Regions from separate parts of the Blautia sp. AF32-4BH genome, predicted to be linked through region 2. Evidence: riboswitches for the same ligand, from Rfam matches in the RefSeq annotation. Region 2 holds a riboswitch; each other region holds the start of a gene.
The links. A riboswitch is a leader RNA that binds a small molecule or an ion and turns the genes downstream of it on or off. The one in region 2 is predicted to bind cyclic di-GMP.

Region 1: linked by a shared signal. The riboswitch ahead of DWZ44_RS14295 (response regulator) and the one ahead of DWZ44_RS16125 (ABC transporter substrate-binding protein) in region 2 are both predicted to bind cyclic di-GMP.
Region 3: linked by a shared signal. The riboswitch ahead of DWZ44_RS04775 (hypothetical protein) and the one ahead of DWZ44_RS16125 (ABC transporter substrate-binding protein) in region 2 are both predicted to bind cyclic di-GMP.

What each region holds. Positions count from the first base shown of each region.
Region 1 covers NZ_QTVL01000013.1:67,936-76,139, forward strand. The annotation lists gene DWZ44_RS14280 (AIM24 family protein) at 1-545, shown strand, start outside; gene DWZ44_RS14285 (MATE family efflux transporter) at 710-2,041, shown strand; gene DWZ44_RS14290 (DUF3878 family protein) at 2,342-3,340, opposite strand; gene DWZ44_RS14295 (response regulator) at 3,515-3,655, opposite strand; cyclic di-GMP riboswitch class I at 3,674-3,749, opposite strand; gene DWZ44_RS18255 (hypothetical protein) at 3,859-4,002, shown strand; tRNA gene DWZ44_RS14300 (tRNA-Arg) at 4,377-4,450, shown strand; gene DWZ44_RS14310 (ParB/RepB/Spo0J family partition protein) at 4,777-5,742, shown strand; gene DWZ44_RS14315 (ParA family protein) at 5,757-6,542, shown strand; gene DWZ44_RS14320 (ParB/RepB/Spo0J family partition protein) at 6,532-7,440, shown strand; gene DWZ44_RS14325 (DUF6017 domain-containing protein) at 7,519-8,204, shown strand, end outside.
Region 2 covers NZ_QTVL01000019.1:48-8,251, forward strand. The annotation lists gene DWZ44_RS16105 (glycoside hydrolase family 3 protein) at 55-2,478, shown strand; gene DWZ44_RS16110 (glycoside hydrolase family 3 N-terminal domain-containing protein) at 2,479-4,893, shown strand; gene DWZ44_RS19580 (helix-turn-helix domain-containing protein) at 4,917-5,123, opposite strand; cyclic di-GMP riboswitch class I at 5,570-5,645, shown strand; gene DWZ44_RS16125 (ABC transporter substrate-binding protein) at 5,745-7,589, shown strand; gene DWZ44_RS16130 (ATP-binding protein) at 7,736-8,204, shown strand, end outside.
Region 3 covers NZ_QTVL01000003.1:1,251-9,454, reverse strand. The annotation lists partial or broken gene wecB (non-hydrolyzing UDP-N-acetylglucosamine 2-epimerase) at 1-349, opposite strand, end outside; gene DWZ44_RS04790 (hypothetical protein) at 706-903, opposite strand; gene DWZ44_RS04785 (hybrid sensor histidine kinase/response regulator) at 951-3,782, opposite strand; partial or broken gene DWZ44_RS04780 (ATP-binding protein) at 3,872-5,113, opposite strand; gene DWZ44_RS04775 (hypothetical protein) at 5,509-6,012, opposite strand; cyclic di-GMP riboswitch class I at 6,150-6,225, opposite strand; gene DWZ44_RS04770 (helix-turn-helix domain-containing protein) at 6,361-6,678, opposite strand; gene DWZ44_RS19465 (hypothetical protein) at 6,958-7,050, opposite strand; partial or broken gene DWZ44_RS19460 (glucosaminidase domain-containing protein) at 7,164-7,379, opposite strand; gene DWZ44_RS18390 (CHAP domain-containing protein) at 7,363-7,533, opposite strand; partial or broken gene DWZ44_RS04760 (hypothetical protein) at 7,632-8,204, opposite strand, start outside.

The DNA of each region.
Region 1 (8,204 bases), on a different contig from region 2:
CAAAGGAATCTGCCGTAAAACCGGAGTACGTCGGCGACGGATATCTCGTGCTGGAACCGACCTACAAATACATCATTCTTGTGGATGTCGAGAAATGGGGCTCCTCCGGAATGACGATTGAGGACGGCATGTTCCTCGCCTGCGACGGCAGAGTCAAAACCAAACTGACCGCCCGCAAGAGCATTTCCTCCGCTGTCCTCGGCGGCGAAGGCTTCTTCAATCTGAGCCTCGTCGGCAGAGGCGCCGTTGCCCTCGAAAGCAACGTACCTGAGGACGAGCTGATCGAAGTCGAACTCGAAAACGACGAACTGAAAATCGATGGAAACCTCGCCGTCTGCTGGTCCTCCAACCTTGATTTCACCGTAGAGCGCTCCACCGGAACCCTCGTCGGATCCGCCGTCAGCGGTGAAGGCCTCGTCAACGTCTACCGCGGAACCGGCCGCGTCCTCATGAGCCCGGTCGCCCCGACAGATTCCCTGCCGACTGCAACCAACACGACCCAGGCGAACCCCGCTGTGAAGAACAACCTTCCGCCGGAAAATTAAATTCGAATCCTCTCCGCCCCTATGCCTAATACGCATAGAAAAAAGTCAAATTAAACCTCGTTTTTGATTGACACTTTCTTCAAAACATGTTAGCGTAAAATACGCATTTATCTTTACATTCTTAAGAAAAACCATACGATAAAATACATGTTCTGGAGAAAATGATGAATAGAATAAACTGGACTGAACTGAAACCGCAGATTCAGCAGGTCGGGCGATTAAGTCTGCCTGCGATTCTTACACAGATTACTACGATTGCGATGCAATACATTGATTCCGCGATGGTCGGCGCGCTTGGGGCGAATGCTTCGGCGGCGATCGGACTGGTTTCGTCGACGACGTGGCTCCTCAGCGGTACGATTTATGCGGTTTCAGCCGGTTTTTCTGTTCAGGTAGCGCATCAGATCGGGGGAAATCATGACAAGAAGGCAAGGGATGTTGTGCGGCATGGCATCGCGTCCGCGCTTGTTGTGTCGGCTGTTTTGTGCCTGATCGGGCTTCTGATCAGTCATCCGCTGCCGGGGTGGCTCGGCGGTGCGCAGGAGATCCGGCGGAATGCCACGCTCTATTTTATGATGTTTGCCATCATGCTTCCGTTTTCCCAGCTCAACTCGCTGATGTCGTCCTTCCTGCAGTGCAGCGGTGATATGGTGACGCCCAGTATTTTAAATGCCGTCATGTGCGTGCTCGATATCATTTTCAATGCTCTTTTGATTCCGGTTTTCGGTGTCATGGGTGCCGGTATGGGAACGATGCTGGCCTGCGCCGTCATCAGCCTCACGGGTGCCTGGTTCTGTTGTGTCCGCAATCCGCGGCTGCGTCTCCGCCGGAAGGAAAAAACGGTTTTTGATACGAAAATTCTGAAAACTGCATTCAAAATCGGTGTGCCGGTTGCCGTACAGGAAATCGCGATGAACAGCGCCATGGTTGCTGCCACCATGCTGATTGCCCCGCTCGGCTCCATTGCGATTGCGGCCAATTCGTTCGCCGTCACCGCCGAAGGCCTCTGCTACATGCCAGGCTACGGCATCGGTTCCGCCGCGACAACGCTCGTCGGCAGAAGCTACGGCGCCGGAAATTACAAGCTGGCGAAACGCTACGGAAATATCTGCATTGCCATGGGCGCAGTCCTGATGGCCATCACTGGAGGTCTGATGATGATCTTCTGTCCGTTCGTCTTTAGCATTCTGACTCCTGACCCGCAGGTGCGCTCGTTTGCCGCCGAGGTACTCCGCATCGAACTGCTCGCCGAGCCGTTTTTCGGCGCTTCCATCGTTGCCGCCGGAGCCCTCCGCGGAACAGGCGATACGTTTGTGCCAAGCCTTCTGAACCTTGGCAGCATCTGGGTCATCCGCCTCGGTCTCGCGGTGCTTCTCATCACCCCGCTCGGCCTGCGCGGCATGTGGATCGCCATGGCTATCGAGCTCTGCATCCGCGGATTGCTGCTGCTCTACCGCCAGCATACATCGAAATATTATAAACTGCCCGCAGCCTGACTTGGCGGCAGCGTATAGAAAAAGCGCTTATTTGAGATTTCATTCCCGCCTCAAATAAGCGCTTTCTATTTTACCTTATCCCTTGTTTCAATTCACAGTCGGTATTTTCACGGAGTCTGACATGTCGAAAATAGTTCGACTGTGACTTGCCTCATGTCTGTGGAGGATACCGATTTCTCTCCGCCCGCCACTGCCGTTATGTTTCTTTTAACAATTCATCCCACCACTTTAGAAGCGGGGGACTTCTTGTCTACTGGTATTAAAACTGAATCACTTCCGGCTCATCCGTAAAGGAGCTGATCATTGCCGTTGCGTTCTGGAAATTTTAAACGTCTCAACCTCCACAACCCGCTCTTTCCCTCTCGTTCCCCAGATCATCAGATGGACCTTATATTCCACCGAATCCCGTGCATAAAAGAATGGCTCCTCGCGCAGCAATGATGCGCGTTTTCCTTCGGCTTCCAGTATCTTTTTCCGTTTCATTGCCTGCTCCTGGATTTTTCGGATCTGGGTTCCTTCTTCGCCGGTGAAGCGTCGTTTCGGATAATTCTGTGCTTCGCGGGCCAGTTTTTTTTCCAGTAAATCCACGACTTTCGCGTGGCGGCTCGTATGCAGCAGTTTTGCGATCTGTTTTGCGAGGAGTTTTCCCTGCCATTTTTCATAAAGTGCAAGATACCACAGCAGCACTTTATCGCCTGCCTCCGATGCCAGTTTTTTCATCTCCGTAATTGCCTCTTCCGTCGCTTCCCACCACGGGCATGACGGTACGAGATACTGATCCGGCACGGCCGGGTAGCAGCAGAAATTGAGCGGCGGGAAATTGGCCAGCGATGCCAGACGCATTTCTTCCTCGGTGCAGAACGCCTCGCCGAGGTATTCCAGCTTGTCCCGCAGGATCGCAATACGGAACTCAATCTGCCGCAGATACTCGTATCCGTCCACCCAGAAATGACCCGTTTTTCCGTAATCAAACAGATGCACTTCCAGTGAAAGGCGGCTGAAAAACAGCGTGCACACCGTCTCTCCCTGCCGCACGATCAGAACGTACTGCTCCCCGTCTTTTTCCAGTGCAGCATCTATTTCTCCCTCGTATTCCTTCTGATACGTTCCCGTCAGCTCCGCGTCATGAAAAACGAGAAAGCTCTCTGCCGCATCGTTCATCAGATAGACAAGCCAGATCTCCTTTTCTCCTCCACCGTACCGCTCACCCGGAAGCAGCAGCTCGAACTGCCCCTGCGAAAGAAGCACATCCAGCCTTTCCAGTTCCTCGGTCCATGTGATATTTTCTGCAATTTCCATTCCGTGATTCTCCCCTGTTTTCTTTTACTTCCTATGATACACCATAAAAAGGCTCCACTGCAATCCAAAGCAGTAGAGCCCCTTCTCCAAATTTTTCTGTTATTAATCCGTCCCGTTATCCGGCGCATGCCGTCCGCACTTTCTCGTCCAGCGTCGTCTGAATCTCTTTTAAATTCACCGGTTTCGGAATATGCCCGCGTCCGCGCACCGCTTGCGGTCCGTTGCAAAGGTATTTGCTGTCATCGCAAAAATCGGAACATCATTGTCCTCACGCACACTGTTTCGAATTTTTTTCGTCGCCTCGATGCCATCCATCACCGAAATGTTCCATATTTACGCAGCTGGCTGCCATTTTACAGGCCCTGTAGCTTTGCGTCACAGCCTTTCGACTGCTTTGCCGAGATTCTTTTTTTATTTTAATTCATTGCTGTAAGACTCTCTTCTCCTTTCCCATCGGAATATGATATAATGACCTCTGGATTTTGGCAGATTACTGTTTTTAACATTGGAGGTGTACGATGAAATACAGACTCATAACAGAAAACGATTTAGAATATGTTGTCGAAAAAAATAATGAATACTACAACAATGTCGAAGGCTGCTGGACCTATGAAAAAGCCTATAAGAGAATTTATCAGGTACTCACAATGGAAAATTCCTGAAGTAAACTGCGGAATCGCAAGTATGTGTTTCGTCTTGAAAAAGCAGCAAAAATATAGTATAATATTTTTGTTTCTGACCTGGCTGAAACATTTATAATTCTTGTTTCTGTAGCTCAGCAGGATAGAGCGTCCCCCTCCTAAGAGAAAGCCGAGGCATTCCCCAAAGGGAAAAAATGAAAAACAACTTTCAGTTCGAATCTATTCTGAAAAATGCCAAAGGTGACAACAAAGCATTCCCCAATTTGGGGAACGTTCTAATGTTACCAAAGTAAAAAAATCTGTAGATTGACAACTCGAAAAAGAGTTGATAATCTTATATATGGCCGAAGGGAAAAATCCCAGAAACCCAGTAAAATCAAGGGTTTGCGGCATGTGTCGTCATAGCTCAGCTGGATAGAGCACTCGCCTCCTAAGCGAGGGGTCGGAGGTTCAAATCCTCTTGGCGACGGGCTTCAAAGCGTTCGAAAATGTTAGCTGGATTAGCTGACAGCGAACGCTTTTCTTATTTTCTAATCACGTTCGTGGCATGAAATTCCATTCAAAATGATCCATTTCCAGCTAACACAATCCGATTTTTGTTAGCTGACAGCTAATCAAAATCACCGGTTTGCAAACATGGTTTTTCAAGAGTCCAGCTAACATTTGGGTTCCGCTCTGTTGTCACCCCTTATTTGGGGATGTAAATCAGAGAAAAGGCAGGAAAAGAAACAATCTCTCCGAAACCTGCAAACATAAATTAGCTGAAACAGTATTCAATTCTATTAGCTACAGCTAATAGTCAAACGGCAATGTCTGTTTGGAACTTTTCTTACAACAAAAGTTCCAGGCAGGCATTTTTTATTTCCTGAATCCTGGAGGAAAGGAGTCAAGATGACTGATGCAAACAGACAATCAGGAGAAAAAGAAGAAAGAATCATAGAAATTGAGATTGAACGTCTCCGCCCTTTTAAGGAGCATCCGTTTCAGGTGAAAGATGATAAGGAAATGTTTCTTCTGCAGGAAAGCATTGAGAAATATGGAATCTTAAATCCGCTGATCGTCAGACCGGTACCGGATGGCTACTATGAAATCATATCCGGTCACAGAAGAAAACATGCTGCAGAGAAACTTGGATACCGTAAAGTACCGGTGATCATCCGGGTATTAAGTGAAGATGATTCCATCTTAAGCATGGTGGATTCGAATCTTCATAGAGAACGGATCAGCTACAGTGAAAAGGCTTTTGCTTACAAATTAAAGAATGACGTATTGAAAAGAAAAAGTGGTCGAAAAAAGAGCCAAGTTGACCACAAAAAAACAAGAAAACGTTCGATAGATATTATCAGTGAGGATTGTGGTGATAGCCCAAAACAAGTGCAGCGTTATATTTCACTGACAAAGCTGATACCAGAAATGTTGCAGAAGCTGGATGATGAAATTATTTCTTTTTGCCCGGCTGTGGAAATAGCAGCACTGAAAGAAAATGAACAAAGAGAACTGCTTAAAGCAATGGATTATGCACAGGCGATTCCGTCACTCTCACAGGCTCAGCGGATAAAGCAGCTGAGTAAAGAAAAACAGTTATCGCTGGAAAAGATGGAAGAAATCATGTGTGAAGTTAAAAAGGGTGAGATCACAAGAGTGGCATTCACAAACGAGCAGTTACACAAGTATTTTCCAAATTCCTATACACCGGCAATGATGAAACGGGAAATACTGGCACTGCTGAAATTATGGAAAAAAGAATCATGGGAAAGTTAAAGGAGGAAGAAATCATGTGTAAAGTTATATCCGTAGTAAACCAGAAAGGTGGAGTCGGCAAGACCACCACAACCGTAAATGTAGGTATTGGACTGGCAAGAGAAGGTAAAAAAGTACTGTTGATTGATGCAGATCCGCAGGGGAGTTTAACAGCAAGTCTTGGATATGAAGAACCGGATGATCTTCGAATTACACTGGCAACAATGATGATGGATGTTATCAATGAAGAAGATATTAATCTGGAAGATGGTATCTTACATCATCAGGAAAATGTAGATCTGCTTCCAGCAAATATTGAGCTTTCCGCACTGGAAGTAACGATGGGAAATGTTATGAGCAGAGAAATGATCATGAAAGAATATATCGATGCGATAAGATCCCGATACGATTATATCCTGATCGACTGTATGCCAAGTCTTGGTATGATGACAATCAATGCACTGGTTTCTTCCGATTCCGTGCTGATACCTGTACAGGCCGCATATCTGCCTGTTAAAGGACTTCAACAGCTGATTAAGACCATTCTTACAGTAAAGAAAAGATTGAATCGGAAACTGGCGATTGAGGGCATTCTCCTGACTATGGTAGATTTCAGAACCAATTACGCAAGGGACATTGCATCAAGAGTACATACAACCTACGGAAGTCAGATTGAGGTATTTGAAAATGTGATCCCGATGTCTGTAAAAGCTGCTGAGACCAGTGCGGAAGGAAAAAGTATCTACATGCACTGCCCGAAGGGAAAAGTTGCTGAGGCATATATGAATTTAACACAGGAGGTTTTGAAGAATGAAAAATAGAAGTGGTGAAAAGATTAAGCTGGCAAGTATTGATGAACTGCTCGGTGTGGTAAATGAAGAATCTGCAATGGAGATAGAGATCAGTAAGATCCATCCGTTTAAGAATCATCCATTCAAGGTGTTGGATGATGAAAAGATGCAGGATCTGGTAGAGAGCGTAAAGATCAATGGAGTGTTGACACCGGTACTTCTCCGTATGGATGAAAACGAAGATTACGAAATGGTATCCGGTCACAGAAGAATGCATGCAGCACAGCTTGCAGGACTCACAACTATTCCGGCAATCGTAAGAGAATTATCAGATGATGATGCCATTGTGACGATGGTGGACGCTAACATTCAGCGAGAGGAACTGTTACCGAGTGAGAAAGCCTTTGCCTACAAGATGAAACTTGATGCAATGAAAAGACAGGGAATCAGAACAGATTTAACTTGTGTACAAAATGAACACAAGTCAGGTAAAAAGTCACGAGAATTATTGGGTGAGCAAGTTGGAATAAGCAGTGTGCAGGTGACTCGTTATATCCGACTGACAGAGCTTATTCCGGAACTTCTTGATCTGGTAGATAACAAAAAGCTTCAGTTCACGGTTGCTGTAGATATCTCTTACATCGATAAGGAAGTACAGGGATGGATTTACGAATATATCTGCGACACAGGATTTATCAAACCAAAACAGATTGCAGCACTTAGAAATCAGCTGAATGATGGACCAATCAATCAGATCCAGATGTTATCGATTTTCAATAATTGTGTAATGGCAAAGAAAGTATCCCGGTCTCTTACTTTCTCAGAAAAGAAACTGACAAAGTATTTTCCGGATGATTATACAGCCAAAGATATGGAACAGATAATTGAATCATTATTAGAAAAATGGATGCAGGAACAGTCCTGTTAAGGATAGAAAAAGCTAAGAAAACAAAGTCAAAGAAGTTTAAAAAGAGGACTTCTTAGCAGAAAACGAAAGGAGGAAATTATGGAGAAAAAAATGACATTTAATTATTTTTACGGTACCGAAGCTGATCAGTTCAGCTTCTACCGCATACCAAAAGCATTATTTACAGACAGCTACTTTAAAGATTTATCAAGCGATGCCAAAATTTTATATGGACTGATGTTGGATCGAATGTCTCTTTCCATCAAGAATCAGTGGTTTGACGACAAAAACAGAGCATATATCTACTTTTCCATCGAAGATATCATGGAATTACTGAACTGTGGCAGAAATAAAGCCATCAAATCCATGAGAGAACTGGATGACGAAACAGGAATTGGTCTGATTGAGAAACGTAGACAGGGATTTGGAAAGGTGAATGTTATCTACGTAAAAACCTTTATGCCTGAGAAAACAGATGAGAAAAAATTTGGAGAGGAATTAGAGAAGTTTAAAAAACAAACTTCTGTGGAAAATGAAGAGACTGCAGAAGTTTACAATTTAAACTTCATGAAGTCCCAAAATCAAACTTCTAGAAGTCCCGAAAACAAACTTCAAGAAGTTTACATTTCAAACCCTAATAATACTAATCTTAGTGATACTGAAATGAATGATAATAAATCTAATCATATCATATCTGTGGATGAGAAAAGATGTGATAGCGATAATCGCTCTGAGGATTATCAGGCTTATGAAAACCTTGTCAAGGAGACCATTGATTATGAATC
Region 2 (8,204 bases):
CTTAGACAAAAGAGGCTTGTTTACGAAGACATCAGCAGAAAGAAAGGAAAAGAGATGAAAAAAAGTATTTTTCAGGAACTTGTGGAAGAATCAATTGTTCTTTTGAAAAATGAAGAGCAGATCTTGCCATTAAAAGAAAAAAAGGTGGCTTTTTTGGGACGGGCACAGATAGAAACCATTTTTTCGGGAAACGGTTCGGGAGCATCCAAATCCCTTGCAAACAAGAATCTCTTATGTGAATGTGAAAAAAGAGGAATCTGTGCAGAAGCAGGGTTAAAACAATTTTATACCAGCCATCAAAAAAACGAATCGGAAAAGTTTGTGATTGACGGTATTGATATCACAAATGTAGAAAATATGAACTGTGGTTTTATGTATGAGATCTTTGGAAAATATCAGCCGATGTGGACAGAGTATCACATTCCGGAGCAGCTGATGCAGAAAGCCAGGGAGTTTACCGATACCGCTGTTTTTGTGCTGGGAAGGAATGCCGGTGGGGAAGAATGTGACAGACATATCGAAGGTGATTATGAACTTACCGAATCCGAAAAAGAACTGCTGGAACAAGTGTGCTGTGTTTTTCCACATGTGATCGTTGTACTGAATATTAATGGAATGATCGATATGCAGTGGGTGAACGCCTATTCCGCAATTAAGGCCGTGGTGTTTCTGGGAATTCCGGGCGAAGAAGGCTGCGGAGCATTAGCTGATATTCTGACGGGGGCTGTGAATCCATCTGGCAAATTAAGTTTTTCCATGGCAGAGTCTTTCAAAGACTACCCGACAGCAGAAAATTTCACCTGGAATAAAGAACAGGAAGATGAAATTTTAACTTACGAAAATTATGGACTGGATGCAAAGGCAAATGGAAGTACAGGATATACGAAAAGCCCGGTAACGGTGTATCAGGAAGACATTTATCTGGGGTATCGCTATTTTGATACCTTTCGGAAACAGGTATTGTACTCCTTTGGATATGGAATGTCTTACACATCGTTTACGATTCTTCCAAAAGAGATGAAACAGGAAAAAGAAGAGCTGGAATTTATTACGGAGGTAACAAATTCCGGAAATTATGCAGGAAAAGAAACGATACAGCTTTATTTGTCCTGTTCTGGTACAGAGTCGGAAAAACCGGAAAAAGAATTAAAAGGCTTTGCAAAAACGAGACTTCTTGCTCCGGGGGAGAAGCAGAATATTTCGATTCGAATATCCATGCAGGATCTGGCAGGATATGTTGAGACATCTGCATCATATATCCTGGAAAAGGGAAAATATCAGTTTTTTATCGGAAATTCATCCCGTGAGACAATTTTTGCAGGAGAAATCCAGATAAGAGAAGATTACGTAATTAAAAAATGTGTGAATCGTCTTTGCGTACAAAACTGCAATGTAGAGCATTTGCAGGTACTATCTGCAAGAGAAGGACGAAAAAAGGTCCGAATGCATGAAAAGAAAAAAGAAGAGACCGATGGTTTAAAAGAGCAGGAAAGATATGATCTTTTACGGGATGAAATGGAACAAGTAAAAAATTTCAGTATCGAACAGCTGGCTGCATTGTGTGTGGGGTATGGACCTGGAATTCCATTTGCAGCGTTCAGCAAACAGGAACAGCCGGAAACCATATTGGATGGTCAGGGAAATCCACTGACCAAAAACGATCATCCAGTCGGAGCAAAAGGATATGTCTCCCCGGCTATGCCAGAAAAAGGTATTCATTCCATTTTTTATAAAGATGGACCGGCAGGTGTGGGAACGGGGGCCTGGCCAACGGCTATGCTGATTTCCTGCGCATTCAATAAAGAACTGTGGGAAGCGTTTGGAAATGCGGTTGGCGCAGAGTGCGAAAAGAAAGCGGTTGACGTATGGCTGGCACCAGCAGTCAATCTGCACCGGAATCCGCTTTGCGGGCGAAATTTTGAATATTTTTCGGAGGATCCTTATCTGACCGGAATCTGTGCGGTCCAGATTACAAAGGGCGTTCAGGAAAATCATCCTGTCCGCGTCTGCCCCAAACATTTTGCCGTGAATGAACAGGAAACGTATCGAAGAGGAAGTGCGAAGAAGCGGTACGATGCGGTAGATTCCATCCTTACGGAACGTGCATTGCGGGAACTTTATCTGAAACCTTTTGAAATGTTGGTTCGAGATGCCGGAGTATCTTTTATTATGACATCGTTTAATAAAATTAATGGGGTTCTTGCAGCTGGAAATCGAGATTTGTGTACGCATATTTTACGGGAAGAATGGAACTTTGATGGTGTTGTCGTTACTGACTGGGGCGATATGGATATTGTCGCAGATGGCGGCGATGCTGTGGCAGCGGGAAATGATATCGTGATGCCGGGTGGCCCGCCGGTGATCCGGCAGATTTTGCAGGCCTATCAGGAGAGACGGATTACCAGAAAAGATCTGGAAAGGAGTGTTGCAAGATTGTTACATGTTCTGAAGTTATTTGAGAAAGGGGAGCGTATTTAAATGAAATCATATAGGGATCATACACTGGGTGCCAAAGAAAGAGCCTCTCTTCTGCTCAAAGAAATGAGCCTTGACGAAAAGATGGCACAGATTAACTGTGTTTTTCCTTTTGATCAGGATGCCTATAACTTTGAAAAAATTCAGCAGGAGACAAAATACGGAATGGGAGAAGTAAGCACGCTGGAAATGCGCAGGATGGAGACACTTGATGAAGTGGCTGCATGGCAGAGAAAAGTGCAGAAGATTGTGATGGAAAACAGTGCCCATCAAATACCGGCAATCTTTCATATGGAAGGATTGTGCGGGGCCTTCATTCAGGACTCCACCAGTTTTCCGTCTGGGATTGGCAGGGGAGCAAGCTTTGATCCCAAGCTGGAAGAACAGATTGCAGAAATTGTGAGCAGACAGGAAACGGCCTGTGGTATTACCCATATACTGGCACCGGTTCTGGATGTGGCAAGAGATCCGCGTATGGGCCGTTTTGGAGAAAGTTATGGAGAAGATGCTTCCCTTGTAAGTGCGATGGGGGCAGCGTATACGAAAGGAATACAAAAGAATACAGTTGCTTCAAGAAAAGCAGAAAGTGTGGCAAAACATTTTGTGGCTTTTCATAATTCGCAGGGTGGAATTCATGGAACACACAGCGAAACGCCGACGCGACTTTTAGAAGAAGTGTTTGCAAAACCTTTCCAGGCAGCAATCACAGAGTCAGATCTGAAAGGTATTATGCCTTGTTATTGCTCTGTGAATGGAGAAGATGTATCTGCTTCTCATAACATGCTTACGAAACTGCTTCGGGAAAAAATGGGATTTGACGGCATGTGCATCAGCGATTACGGTGCAGTGGGAAATGCGCATAGTGTACATCATATTGGAGAAACATTTGAAGAAGCCGGTGCGATGTGTCTTCATGCGGGAATGGATATCGAGATGCCGTCCTGTACTGGCTATAATGAGAAATTAAAAGAGATGTTTTCAAGTGGAAAACTGGATATCCATATTTTGGATACAGCGGTTTTGCGGGTTCTGGAGGGAAAATTCAGAATGGGCTTATTTGAAAATCCCTATGCGCTGGAAGGAAAAGAGCTTCATGCTCTTGTAATGCAGGAAGCAGACAGGAACACTTCCCTGCGGTCGGCCAGAGAATCCATGGTACTGCTGAAAAATGACGGCGTATTGCCGATTGCGGCAAAAGGGAAAAAAATCGCGGTGATCGGACCGCATGCCGGGTATGCCAGAAAAATGTTTGGTGGATACACACATATGTGCATGATGGAGTCTACCTATGCGATTGCCAATTCTATTGCAGGTGTAAGCGGAGTTGTACAGGCAGATGCAGATGAGATTATTACGGTTCCGGGAACCAATATTCAATCTGATGAGACAGAGCAGTTTGATCAGATCCTGAAAAGACAGAAACCGCAATGCAGAAATCTGTATGAAGAATTCCAAATCCGCTTTCCGGAAAGTGAGATTTTATATGCATATGGCTATCCGATTGCAGGAAACGACGAAAGTCATTTTGAAGAAGCGCTGCAGGCAGCAAAGCAGGCAGACATTGTGATACTGACGCTTGGCGGTAAGCACGGAACGTGTTCCATGGCATCAATGGGAGAAGGAATTGACAGTACTGATATTAACCTTCCAAAATGTCAGGATGCATTTATTCGCAAGGCTGCGCAGCTTGGAAAACCATTGGTTGGCGTTCACTTTGATGGAAGACCGATTTCCAGTGATGCTGCAGAGGAATATTTAGATGCTATTCTGGAAGCATGGAGTCCATCGGAAACAGGAGCAGAAGCAGTAGTTGATATTTTAACCGGAATATATAATCCGGGAGGAAAACTTCCGGTTACCGTTGCTTATGGAGTGGGACAGCTTCCGGTTTATTACAATCATCCATATGGTTCCTCCTGGGATCAGAGCGGCAGTATCGGTTTTGCCAATTATGTGAATATGCCGCACAGACCGAGATATTATTTTGGATACGGACTGTCGTATACAACATTTACATATTCGGATTTACATATCTCGATGGGAAATGAAAAGGCAGCAGATACGGTTCAGATCTCCTGCGCTGTTGAGAACACGGGAAGCTGTGAAGGAGATGAGGTCGTCCAGCTTTATTTACGAGATGAATATGCCAGCCTGACAAGACCAGTAAAAGAACTGGCAGGTTTTAAGCGCATTCACCTGCGAAAGGGCGAAAAGAAAACGGTATGCTTTGAGGTGAAAACGGATCAAATGGCTTTTCTGGACATTGATATGCACTGGAAAGTGGAAAAAGGACGATATGCAGTAGAGGTCGGAAGTTCTTCAGAAGATATTCGTTTAAGAGGAAGCTACTGTGTGAAAGAAAATAAATGGGTTGCGGGAAGAAACAGAGCGTTTTGGGCAAGTGCCGCAGCGAAATAAAAAGAACAGAACCGGATGCCATTTTATACAAAGCGGCATTCGGTTCTATTCTTGCGGTATTCCCGTGGGGAGCAGTTCATTTTTTCACGGAAACATTTTCCGAAATAGGACTGCTGGCTGAAGCCGGTCTGCAGGGCGATCTGTCCGATGGGAAGTGTGGTTTCTGTTATCTCCGTGATTTGTTTTCTATGTTTTGGCAATATCTTAATAATTTCTGCAGATATTTTCATATTATTTTTTCGATATAATAAGTATATTTGTTGTAAAAAGGATTGTAAAGGTAGTCCAAATGGACAATAATAGTTTATCACATACAACGTGGAATTGTAAGTACCATATGAACCAGAGCAGGAAAACCTGCCGTCGCTGATCACACTTGAAAAAATATGTGTAGCTTTGGGCGTGACATTATCGCAGTTTTTTCGGGAAGATAATTCAGAGAATCTGACAGAAAAACAGAAAGAAGTTCTAGGGATATGGAATGATCTGAGTACAAATGAGCAGGAAACAGTAATGTCAATGCTGCGTGGACTTCGGAAGTAAGAGAACAGTTCGAGTATATGTATCGGCTGTTCTTTTTTTGTTTTTGAACGTTAAAATGTTAATTTTTTTCTTGTGTATAGTAGAACACTAAAGTATAATAAAATCAGTTTTTTACATAAGATTAAAGCTATAATAAGGAAATTGGCAAACCAGATGAAAGTCTGGGACGCAAAGCTACAGGGCCTGTAAAATGGCAGCCAGTTGCATAAAATGAGATGCACTGTCTGTCTGACGGTGCTTTTTTACGGTGTTATTTCATAGACGTAACAATAATGATTTTATCAGGAAAGAATGAGGAAAATAAAAGTATGAAAAAGGCAAAACGTTGTCTGATAGCAGTGGTGTCAGGTGTACTTGTAGCATCTGCTGTCTTGTCTGGATGTGGACAGTCAAAGAAAGAAGTATCTATAAATGATGATCATCTTACCGTTTATCTGTGGGAAAATCGTTTGATGAAAAATATTGCACCCTATATCCATGAACAGTTTCCAGATCAGGATATTGAATTTATTATAGGTAACAATGATACCGATTTATACAGTTATTTTAAAGAACATGATGAATTACCGGATATTATAACAGTACGTCGATTTTCTGGAACAGATGCACAGGACTTACAGCCTTATCTTATGGATTTTGCTTCTTATGATGTTGTTTCCAAGTATTATTCTTATGCGGTGCAATATTATAAGAATGCGGAGGATGAAATCCAGTGGCTGCCAATCTGTGGTATTCCGCAGACGATCATTGCCAACAAAACACTGTTTGATCAGTATGGCGTAAAGATTCCAGAAAATTATGAGGAATATGTACAGGCCTGTCAGCAGTTTTATGATAATGGCATAAAACCGTATTCCATGGATCTTGGGGAAGACTGGTCTAATAATGAAATCATCCAGGCGGCGGCAATCGGTGAGTTTACAAGCCTGGATGGTATTGAATGGCGAAACGGTGCAGAGACTGCAGCGGATGAAGTAAAGTTTGATGATGTATTATGGAAACGTATTTTTTCAGAAACCAGTCAGTTTCTTAAGGACTCGCATTTTGGTAAAGAAGATATCAATATTGATATCAATACAGGAACCCAGATGTTTGTCGAAGGAAAATCAGCAATGTTTCATGGACATCCGACGGTTATGCAGCAGCTGCAGAAACAGATGGATGCGGAGCTGATCCGTATTCCTTACTTTTCACAGACATCGGATGAATCCTATGTGTACATGACTCCGTCCTTAAACATTGCATTTAACAAAAACCTGGAAAAAGACCGGGAGAAACTGGATACTGCGCTGGATGTGCTGGATTGTATGATTTCAGAAGAGGGGCAAAAGCTGATTGCGGATGGAAGCGGTGTTATTTCATTGAATACAGATGTTCCAACCATGATGCAGGATGTGCCTGGACTGGAAGAGGAAATTAATCATAATGCTGTTTATATCCGATATTCCGCCCAAAAATCATTTGATGCAAGTCTTGAGGCTGTTCACGGATTACTGTCAGGGGAAATGGATGAAATACAGGCTTATGATACTTTTCGCAGTGTAATGAATCGTAAAGATCCAGAAGAAAAAGCAACGGTGAATTTTGAAAATGAATATTCCATTTCACTGAACGATAGAAATGGCCGTGATGCAGCATCTTCCATTTTAACTACGATCAGAGAAGAAAATGATGCACAGCTGGCTCTGGCACCATATTATTATTTCACTTCTTCTATGTACAAAGGAGAATGCACCAGCAGCCGGGTTGGCATGATGACAGCGAAGAGTTCAGATACACCATTATATGTTGCAAAAATCAATGGTAAACAGGTTTATGAACTCGTGGAAAATTATCTTGCTGATGCTGATGAGAATTTTTACGTAACCAATAAATACGAATTACCAATTGCATCCGGTATGAAAATGATCGTCAATCAAGAGGAAAGTGGATTTTCGTTAAAGGACTTAACAGTTAATGATAAGAAAATAGACAAAGAAAAGGAATACTCGATTCTTCTTACAGACACCACAATGTCTGTTTTGAAAAAAATAAATCTGAAATGTGAGATTGAGCAGCTTAAAGATACAACATTATCAAGTGCATGGACCGAAGCAATGTCAAATGGACAGCAGCCGTCAGCACCGGAAGACTATATAGAGGTTGAACAGTAAAAGTGGAGATAGAACAAAAGGTAAACAAAAGAAAAAAAATAACAAGGCTGTTGCTTATACTACTTATGATTCTTTTAAGCTTAGTTTGTATCAAGTATCTTATAAGTAAGTCTAATAAGTATATCAGCGAAAATGGAAAAAGCAGTATGGGAGCTGTTGTTGAACAGATACAGCAGACCTATGATCTTCAGGTGAGCGGATACTACAGCCAGCTGCAGTTGGTTGAGGAATTCTTACTTCATGAGAGGGAACTGTCTCTTGAAACGGATACGAACAAAAATTTCTTTGAAGCATGGGAAAAAGAATCGGAAAGTACTCTTATATTCCTTCAGGAAAATGGTCAGGCAATATCAGCAGGTGGAACAAAAATGCGGATTGATATGCCAAGTAAACTTCTGCTGGACTTAAAGAACGGATACAATATTGGAAAACTGGTGCGTCTTGATTATGATCAGAAGAAAAAAGACGGTTATCTGGTTGCGATTCCATGTCAGGAATACACGATCAATGGAGAAACTTATACGGCAATTGGAACTGTGTATGATCATTCGAAACTGGATTCCATGTTAAAATTGAAAGGTTATCATGGAAAAGCATATTTGTTCATGCTGGATC
Region 3 (8,204 bases), on a different contig from region 2:
TCAGATAACTGGCTTTCATCAGGTTATGGAATTCCACCACATCCATTGGTTCGATCAGGTGTATTCTCTCGCATCCACCAAATTCCTCATCTGCGATCTTCCTGACCTGCGGATTCAAATGTACAGGATAAATAACCTTCACATCTGTAAATTCTTCCACGATCCTGCGTATAGCCCGGAACATATCACGCATGGGCTCTCCCAGATTCTCCCTTCTGTGTGCTGTTACAGCAATCAGTCTGCTGCCTTTTGCCCATTCTGTTTCCGGATGATAAAAATCACTTCGCACCGTATAGTGCAAAGCATCAATTCCTGTATTTCCTGTGATAAAGATCCGCTCTGGATCTTTCTTGGGCAGATGTGGAAACAGGAAAAACAACTAAACATATCATTGTGCAAAATATAAAATAACAAGATTTGAAATTTCTTATATTCTGTACTAATTTGCACTTCTTCATCTTTCTCCCACCCTCCGGGCTACAGTTGCTTGCTTGCTTGCTTGCTTGCTTGCTTGCTTGCTTGCTTGCTTGCTTGCTTGCTTGCTTGCTTGCTTCCAGATTTTAATTTTACATTCATTAATGTTCAATACCCCCACAACATTTTTATAAATATCTTTGCGACAGCTTCTGCTGTACTTTTACTATAATTATACTCTACAGCCAACTTGTGTCAATTTACTAACAGACGGTCAAAGGAAAGATTCTGTCACACCCCTTTCAATGTGTGCGCACTGCGGAAAGCATCTTCATAATTTTTATTTTCCAATGCCTGTTTTAACTGTAGATAACTCTGGTCTTCAAGGAACTTTAATGTAAATCTCTGAATCAGTGCTTCGCTGTGAAGGCGTCCCAAAACAGCCTCATAATTTCCTCCGATAGCTTTATAGCACTCCTGCATTGTCATCTTTTAGCCCTCCTGTCAATTGTATTCCACTAATTCATGAACCTCTGCTAATCATTATGAACATACCTTAAAATCGTTTTTATAACTTCCTCAATCACAATCGGCTTTGACAAATGTGCGTTCATTCCTGCATCCAGTGATGCCTGAACATCTTCTGCAAATGAATTGGCTGTCATTGCTATAATAGGAATGTTTTTTCCATCCGGTCTGTCATTCATCGCCCTGATTGCTTTTGCCGCTTCATAACCATTCATTTCAGGCATCATGATATCCATCAGGATTACATCAAATGTGCCTTTCGGATGATTTCTGAAAATCTCAACAGCATTCTTTCCATCCACAGCTCTTTCTACATTCATCCCGAACTCTTCCAACTGCACGGCAGCAATCTCTGCATTCAGTTCATTATCCTCTGCAATAAGAACATTCACACCTGTAAGATTTACCTTTTCAGAAAAACCTGTGTCTGACTTATTACATTCCTTATCTGTAATTTCCAGAGGAATATCCACAGTAAAAGTAGTTCCCTCATGCTTTTTACTCCGCACGGAAATGGTTCCACCCATCATATCTACATACTTCTTTACGCTAGCCATCCCCAGTCCAGCTCCATGGTACTGCGTTCTCACATCGGAATCTTCCTGTGCAAATTCCTCAAAAACTTCTTTTGTAAATTCCTCACTCATGCCAATACCAGTATCCGAAATGCGGTAATGCATATTTATATATCCATCCCCGCCCTTTTCCTGACACCAGGCTTCAAATGTAATCGTCCCTCCATCCGGAGTGAACTTCACGGCATTGCTCAGAATATTAACCAGCACATCTCGCAGACGTACAGGATCCACAAGTACATTTGGGATCTTTGCTTCTTCACGCTGGATCTTAAAGCTGATATCCCTGTTCGTAAGAAAGCCTTTTGTAATATCCAGTGCAGAATCTGTGATACTTTTCAAATCTGCCGGTACCGGATTGTATTTCACTTTTCCACTTTCCACGCGAGTCAGATCTAATACATCATTGATCAGCGACAGTAAATGCTCTGAACTTTCATCAATCTTTTCCAGACAATTTTTCACTTCGTCTGACGGATTATTTTTCATTGCAATACCGGTGAATCCCATGATTGCATTCATCGGTGTTCTCATATCATGGGACATATGTGACAGAAATGCTGTTTTTGCCTTGTTTGCAGCCTGCGCATGCTCTGCCAGTTCCGCCATTTCCTCAGCCTTCTCCTGGGCTGCCTTCTGAGCTTTTTTTCTTGCACTGAGACGCATTGCTATCACAGCCATAGTAGTCAGCAGCCATCCGAAAATAAGAAGAACCCAAACAGTAGCAACAGGATGCAGACGGATCCAGTCAACAAATGTCAGCTCTGCTGCTTTGTATGTGGTATACCGTGCTGCTAGATCTTCGACAAGATTTTGGGGCATGGCATACATTGCTTTCGTCAGAATACCAGCCAGCGCATGGTTCTCTGTTGACGAAACTACCATGCGGTAGGTGAATGTAGGCTGTTCCAGCAGCGTATATGCCATGGTGCCCGTAGTGTCACTATTCACAAACGCCTGTGCCATGTAATAGTAGACGAAGGCAGCATCGGCTTTACCCTTACGGACAGCTTCCATCATTTCCTGCCGGGTACTGCACATCAGCTTTTCTGCGCCGGGTGCCATTGCATCTGCAATTGAAGTTGACGCTGTCTGGTCAACCGTAGCAACAACTTTTATTTCTCCGTCAAAATCCCGCCGTGTCACCTTAGCCAGCTGCATCGTAATATAAGGTGCGGTAATTCCCCATTCTTTCGTCTCAGCATAGTTATCTGTATCCAGACGCGCATCGATGCTCATATCTGTGGTTTCCTTATTTTTCTGATAAGCAATATACTCATCTCTGGTGGCAGGTGTAAGAAACTCATAGGAAATCCCGGCATAGTCTGCAATTTTCCGGAAGTAATCCGGGAGAATACCCTTCATCTCACCATTTTCATTATAAGAATATGGATAACGGGTCGGATCACACAGAACACGAATTGGGTTGTCCTTGGAATATTGTGCAATAATACTTTTTTCTTGCTCCGTATATTCCAGATTCTTAGTTTCTATGCTTTCATAATTTTTATTGTAAAGCGTCGTTTTCCAGTCACCCTCAACCGCATTCATCTGATCGATCGCATAATTGATCTCATTCAGCAATTCTGTATTGCCCTTTTTAACCATGACATAGAAATCGCTGCTGCCAAATTTATCCACGATTCGCTCATTGTTTGTTTTTCTCAGAGAACTGGTAACAATCGCATCAACTTTTTCGCTCTGAAGGGCTTCCTCCATCTCTGCGGTCGTATCAAAATAAGATGGAACATATGTAAATCCTTTGTTGTCTGCAAAATCCGCAAACTCTTCATTCCGGGTGTTTCCGTTCAAAAGCGCCACACGCATACCGTTGTAAGTGCTGTAATCGCCGTCCACAATCGTGCTGTTGTCACTGCGGACGGTCAGCATCCCATAATTGGTTCCGATCGGACGTGAAAAATCAAACTTTTCTTCTCTGTCCGGTGTTTTGCGGGCAGATGTTACCATGTCAATCTCGCCATCTTCAAGCATCTGCTGCATATCATCCCAGCTCTGATCGTATCCGACATATTCGTAATCTACATCCCAATAACGAGCCATCAACCGAAGGAAATCATAGCCATAACCGCTACGGTTCCCCTCTTCATCCATCATGTGATAACCATCCATGGCAAAGAAACCGACTTTGACAGTTTCATGCTGCGAACTGTCCTCGGCTGCATATGCAGTCTGGGGAGAAAATATCATACACACGCATACAAAAACCAGTAACACTGCCACATATTTCTTTGCTCTCGAAATCATATTAAATCTCCTGTCTGCCTGTCTGGCAAATATATTTCTCTATACATCTTCCTGTCAACCTCCTGATTTCATAAAATTGCACTGCCGCATCAAATCCATTTATCACTCTTCAATAACCTGCACTTCGGTGCCTCCCCGCCGGATTTTATACTTCTGATTGTCTTTTCCAGTACCTTCATCTCAACTGGTTTTGAAACATGAGCATTCATACCGGCTGCCAGAGAATGCTGGATATCCTCTGAGAATGCATTGGCGGTCATGGCAATGATCGGAATCTTCTTTGCCAGTTCATGGGAGCTTCTGCGGATTGCCTTTGTTGCCTCATAACCATTCATAACAGGCATCTGCACATCCATCAGGATCATGTCATAATCCCCCGGAGCAGACTGTTCAAATGCTTTCAAAACCTCTTCACCATTTTCACAGATGGTACATTCTGCACCTTCAGTCTTTAACAGTTCCGTCAGGATCTCAGCATTCAGCTCATTATCCTCTGCACACAGGAACCTCATTCCCTGCAGAATATTACCATCCTGCTCATCTGTTTTTTCTTGTGCCGCCAGAGCAACTGTTCTATCCTCTGCAATTCTCAGCTCTATGAAAACCTCAAAACAACTTCCCTGTCCCAGTTCACTCTCCAAATCAATGGTACCTCCCATTGCTTCAACCAGATTTCTGGTAATAGCCATTCCAAGACCGGTTCCCTGGATCTTATTCGTCACAGAACTTTCGGCACGGGTAAAAGCATCAAAGATTTTATCTTTGAAATCTGCTGACATTCCTATTCCATTATCCCTGACTAAGAAACGGTACTTTGCATGGACGGATGAATTTGTTTCACATTCTTCTACCAGAAACTGAATTTCTCCACCTTCCTGCGTGTACTTCACTGCATTAGAAAGCAGGTTGCTGAAAATCTGCATCAGGCGAAGCTGATCCCCGTTCACCCACTCATGTCGGATATTTTTCTTTGTTGTAAGAATCTGTTTCTTTTCATCTATCTGTGAATGAAATAGATTATTGATTTCCTGTATAAAATTCAGAATAGAGAAATCATCGTATTTAAAAACTGTTTTTCCTGCCTCAATTTTGCTCATATCCAGAATATCATTAATAATCCCTAACAGATGCTGGGATGAAATATCTATTTTATCTGCATACTCTATTACTTTATCTTTATTTCCTGCATCATGTCTTATTAATGACGTCATACCAATAACTGCATTCATAGGAGTACGTATATCATGTGACATATTAAACAGAAAATTAGATTTTTCAACACTGGCTGTTTTCGCCTGCTCCAATGCTTTCTGCAGTTTTTTATTTAATTCCACTACTGTGTTTTCCGATTCCTGTGTCCTGTGCAGTAACATAATCATAAAAACAAATCCAGTTAAAAGCAAAACAATCAGTAAACCGCAGCCCCATAGTCTATATAACTTTTCATTGCTATTCCATCCGTTTTCAGGCATCACTTCCAGAATCCATTGACTGTCACCTAATTCGAAAGTATATGTGACAGGATCAATCATTTCCACAACTGAGCCATACACTTCTTCGTATGTTTCATCCCACGGTGCAATACTTTTAGACAACTTATATTCATAGCTAAAATCGGTAAGTGACTTTATAGAATCAGCGAATATATCCGGTACACGAATAATTACAATTGTAAATCCCCAAAATGTCCTTTCGCCATTTTTCTGCTCCACATACACCGGATTTCTTACAGCAATCCCGTTCCACCCTGTTTCAAAGAAAATGGTCCCTGCATGGTTATCACATCATTGTCTCTGGCATAACAAGATATCTTTCCTCGTTCTTTATCATAAATAAGATCTATCTTTCCAGCCTCATTTCCGTCTTCCGGATAAATCTCAGTCACTACGCCGTCTGGTGCGATCTGAATACTCTGGATATAATCTGCCATCATATTCTCTGCAACTTTCGAGAACATGGAAATTTTTCCGTTTTCACTAATAACAATCTGTTCAAAAGTATTTGTAATATCAATTCCCCTCACGATATCAGCCTTCATATGATCTGCATACGTTACTGCGTTTAATTCAGCTCTTGACCTTATCAAATCCCTTTGACTGCTATCCGCACGAATGTCTATATTCACCAGAACAACCAAACCGATCATCAATACAAATACCGGAATCCATAACTCTTTTTTTATCCTAAATGTATTTTTTTGTTCCTGTGCTGACTTAATTTTCTTCCACATAACCGATTTCCTTTACACCTGCGTTTTTATCTACTTCATTTTTATATTTTAGCATCCACCAATTATTGCCTGTTTTAGTTTCTTTTTAATCTCCAAAAATGAAAAAAGCATTGTCATTGCAGACAATGCATCTTTAACGTGGCAACTGGCTACCATTTTACAGGCCCTATAGCTTTGCGTCGCAGACTTTCATCTGTTTTGCCGTTTTTCTTATTATAGCTTTTAAACATATGAAAAAAAACTGGTTTTATTATACTCTAATGCTCGACTATGTACAAGAAAAACATTACCGTTTTAACGCCTAAAAACAAAAGAAGAACAGCCGATACATATACTCGAACTGTTCTCCTACTTCCGAAGTCCACGCAGCATTGACATTACTGTTTCCTGCTCATTTGTACTCAGATTGTTCCATATCCTTAAAACTTCTTTCTGTTTTTCTGTCAGATTCTCTGAATTACCTTCCTGAAAAAACTGTGATAATGTCACGCCCAAAGCTGCACATATTTTTTCAAGTGTAATCAGCGACGGCAGGTTTTCCTGCGCCATGATTCTTCCCAGTGATGACTGGGAAATTCCCGACAGCTGCGATAATCTATATTTACTGATATCACGCTTTTCACACAAAAATGTTATTTTATCCGCAATATACTTCTCTATCTGCAAGTAACTATACCTCATTTCCGCTATTACATGTTCTTATTGTACCTGTAATAATGAAAAAATATTAGTAATCAACTTTGCAAGTATTCATTCCCATTATAGGAAGTATACGGATAAAAAAATATAAAGATACTTTCGTTTCCGCAAAAGTCATTTTCGCTTATATCGTTTTTATAATAGCACAGACAGTTATGTTTGTCACATAAAAGTTTGAAACCTCAAACAAAAAAATAAGCCTGCCATCATCCGCAGATTTCTCCACAGACAACAGCAGGCTTCCTACTATCTCATCAACTCATTCACTTTTCTCTGCACTGCCCCATAATCATATCCCGCAGCCTGCAGTCTCTTCTTTCTGTCCCCGCCGTTCCCCACTTTCCGGCAATGACTTCCTTTGCTACAGTTTCCACACTCTTTTTGTTGCTACTTTTCACCAGCTCATTCACCTTCGCCTGCACTGCCGGATAATCATACCCTGCAGCCTGCAGTCTCTTCTTTCTGTCCTCGCCGTTCCCCCACTTTCCGGCAATCACTTCCTTCGCCACAGCTTCCACACTTTTCTTTCCTGTACCAGGATTCCCGCCGGTTCCTTTCACAGCCTTCTCATACTGCGGAGCCGCATATCCGCGGATATATCCCCATCCCAGGGGGATCACCCTTCTGTCAACCTTTTCACCCCGGTTACCTTCAATAGCAGTAATCATTCCCACCGGAAACCTCCTCCACAAAACCGATATGGTCACTGTACCCGTCATTCGGCTGTGTGGCCTTGTCCCAGTTATACACAATCACATAACCCGGCTCCGGCGTGATGGTTCCGTCTTCGATCCAGATCCCCACCTCCCTGAAGATCTTCACGTATTCCTCCACGCCGCACTCCCTGCCGATCAACTCACTGCATCCTGCCCTGATCCCTGCAGCAGACACACAGGTATCACACCATTCATCCGAATGCTGCACAACATCTCCCTGGTCTCCTTTAACCCAAACTGCAGAAGCGGGTTCACACCCAGGTTCATGGTCAGCCCATTATCCGGATCCAGAGCATAATACTCTGCAATCTGCGTCTGCTTGTTGGTGGAACTCACTGCCGTGTATCTGGTAATAAAATCCGAAAAGCTGGAAGAAAACCGGTGTCTCTGCTCCACCTTCATCACAGGATCCTTCCCGTACTTTCTCAGTTCCAGCTTTCCCTCCCTGTTAATAATAAAGAAACCTCCCAGAACCTGTGCCACATAAAACAGCACATCCCGACAGGTCTCAATATCATTTTCAGTATAAACAGAAAGCGTCACCCCGCCATTCGGCATGGCATCAATCTCCGCCCTCTTATTCGCAAACTCCACTTTACACCGCTTACAGCACAAAGCAATAAAATCATAAGCAGTCCCCACAGTCTCAAACCCGTTGAAACTCTTATCAAACCGCAGCATAAAATCATAGGCTTTCAGTTCCAGGCACTTTGCCAGACGGTTCGCCTCACTGACCTCAAAAACTCCCATCGGCACATCTTCCACCGAATCATCCGC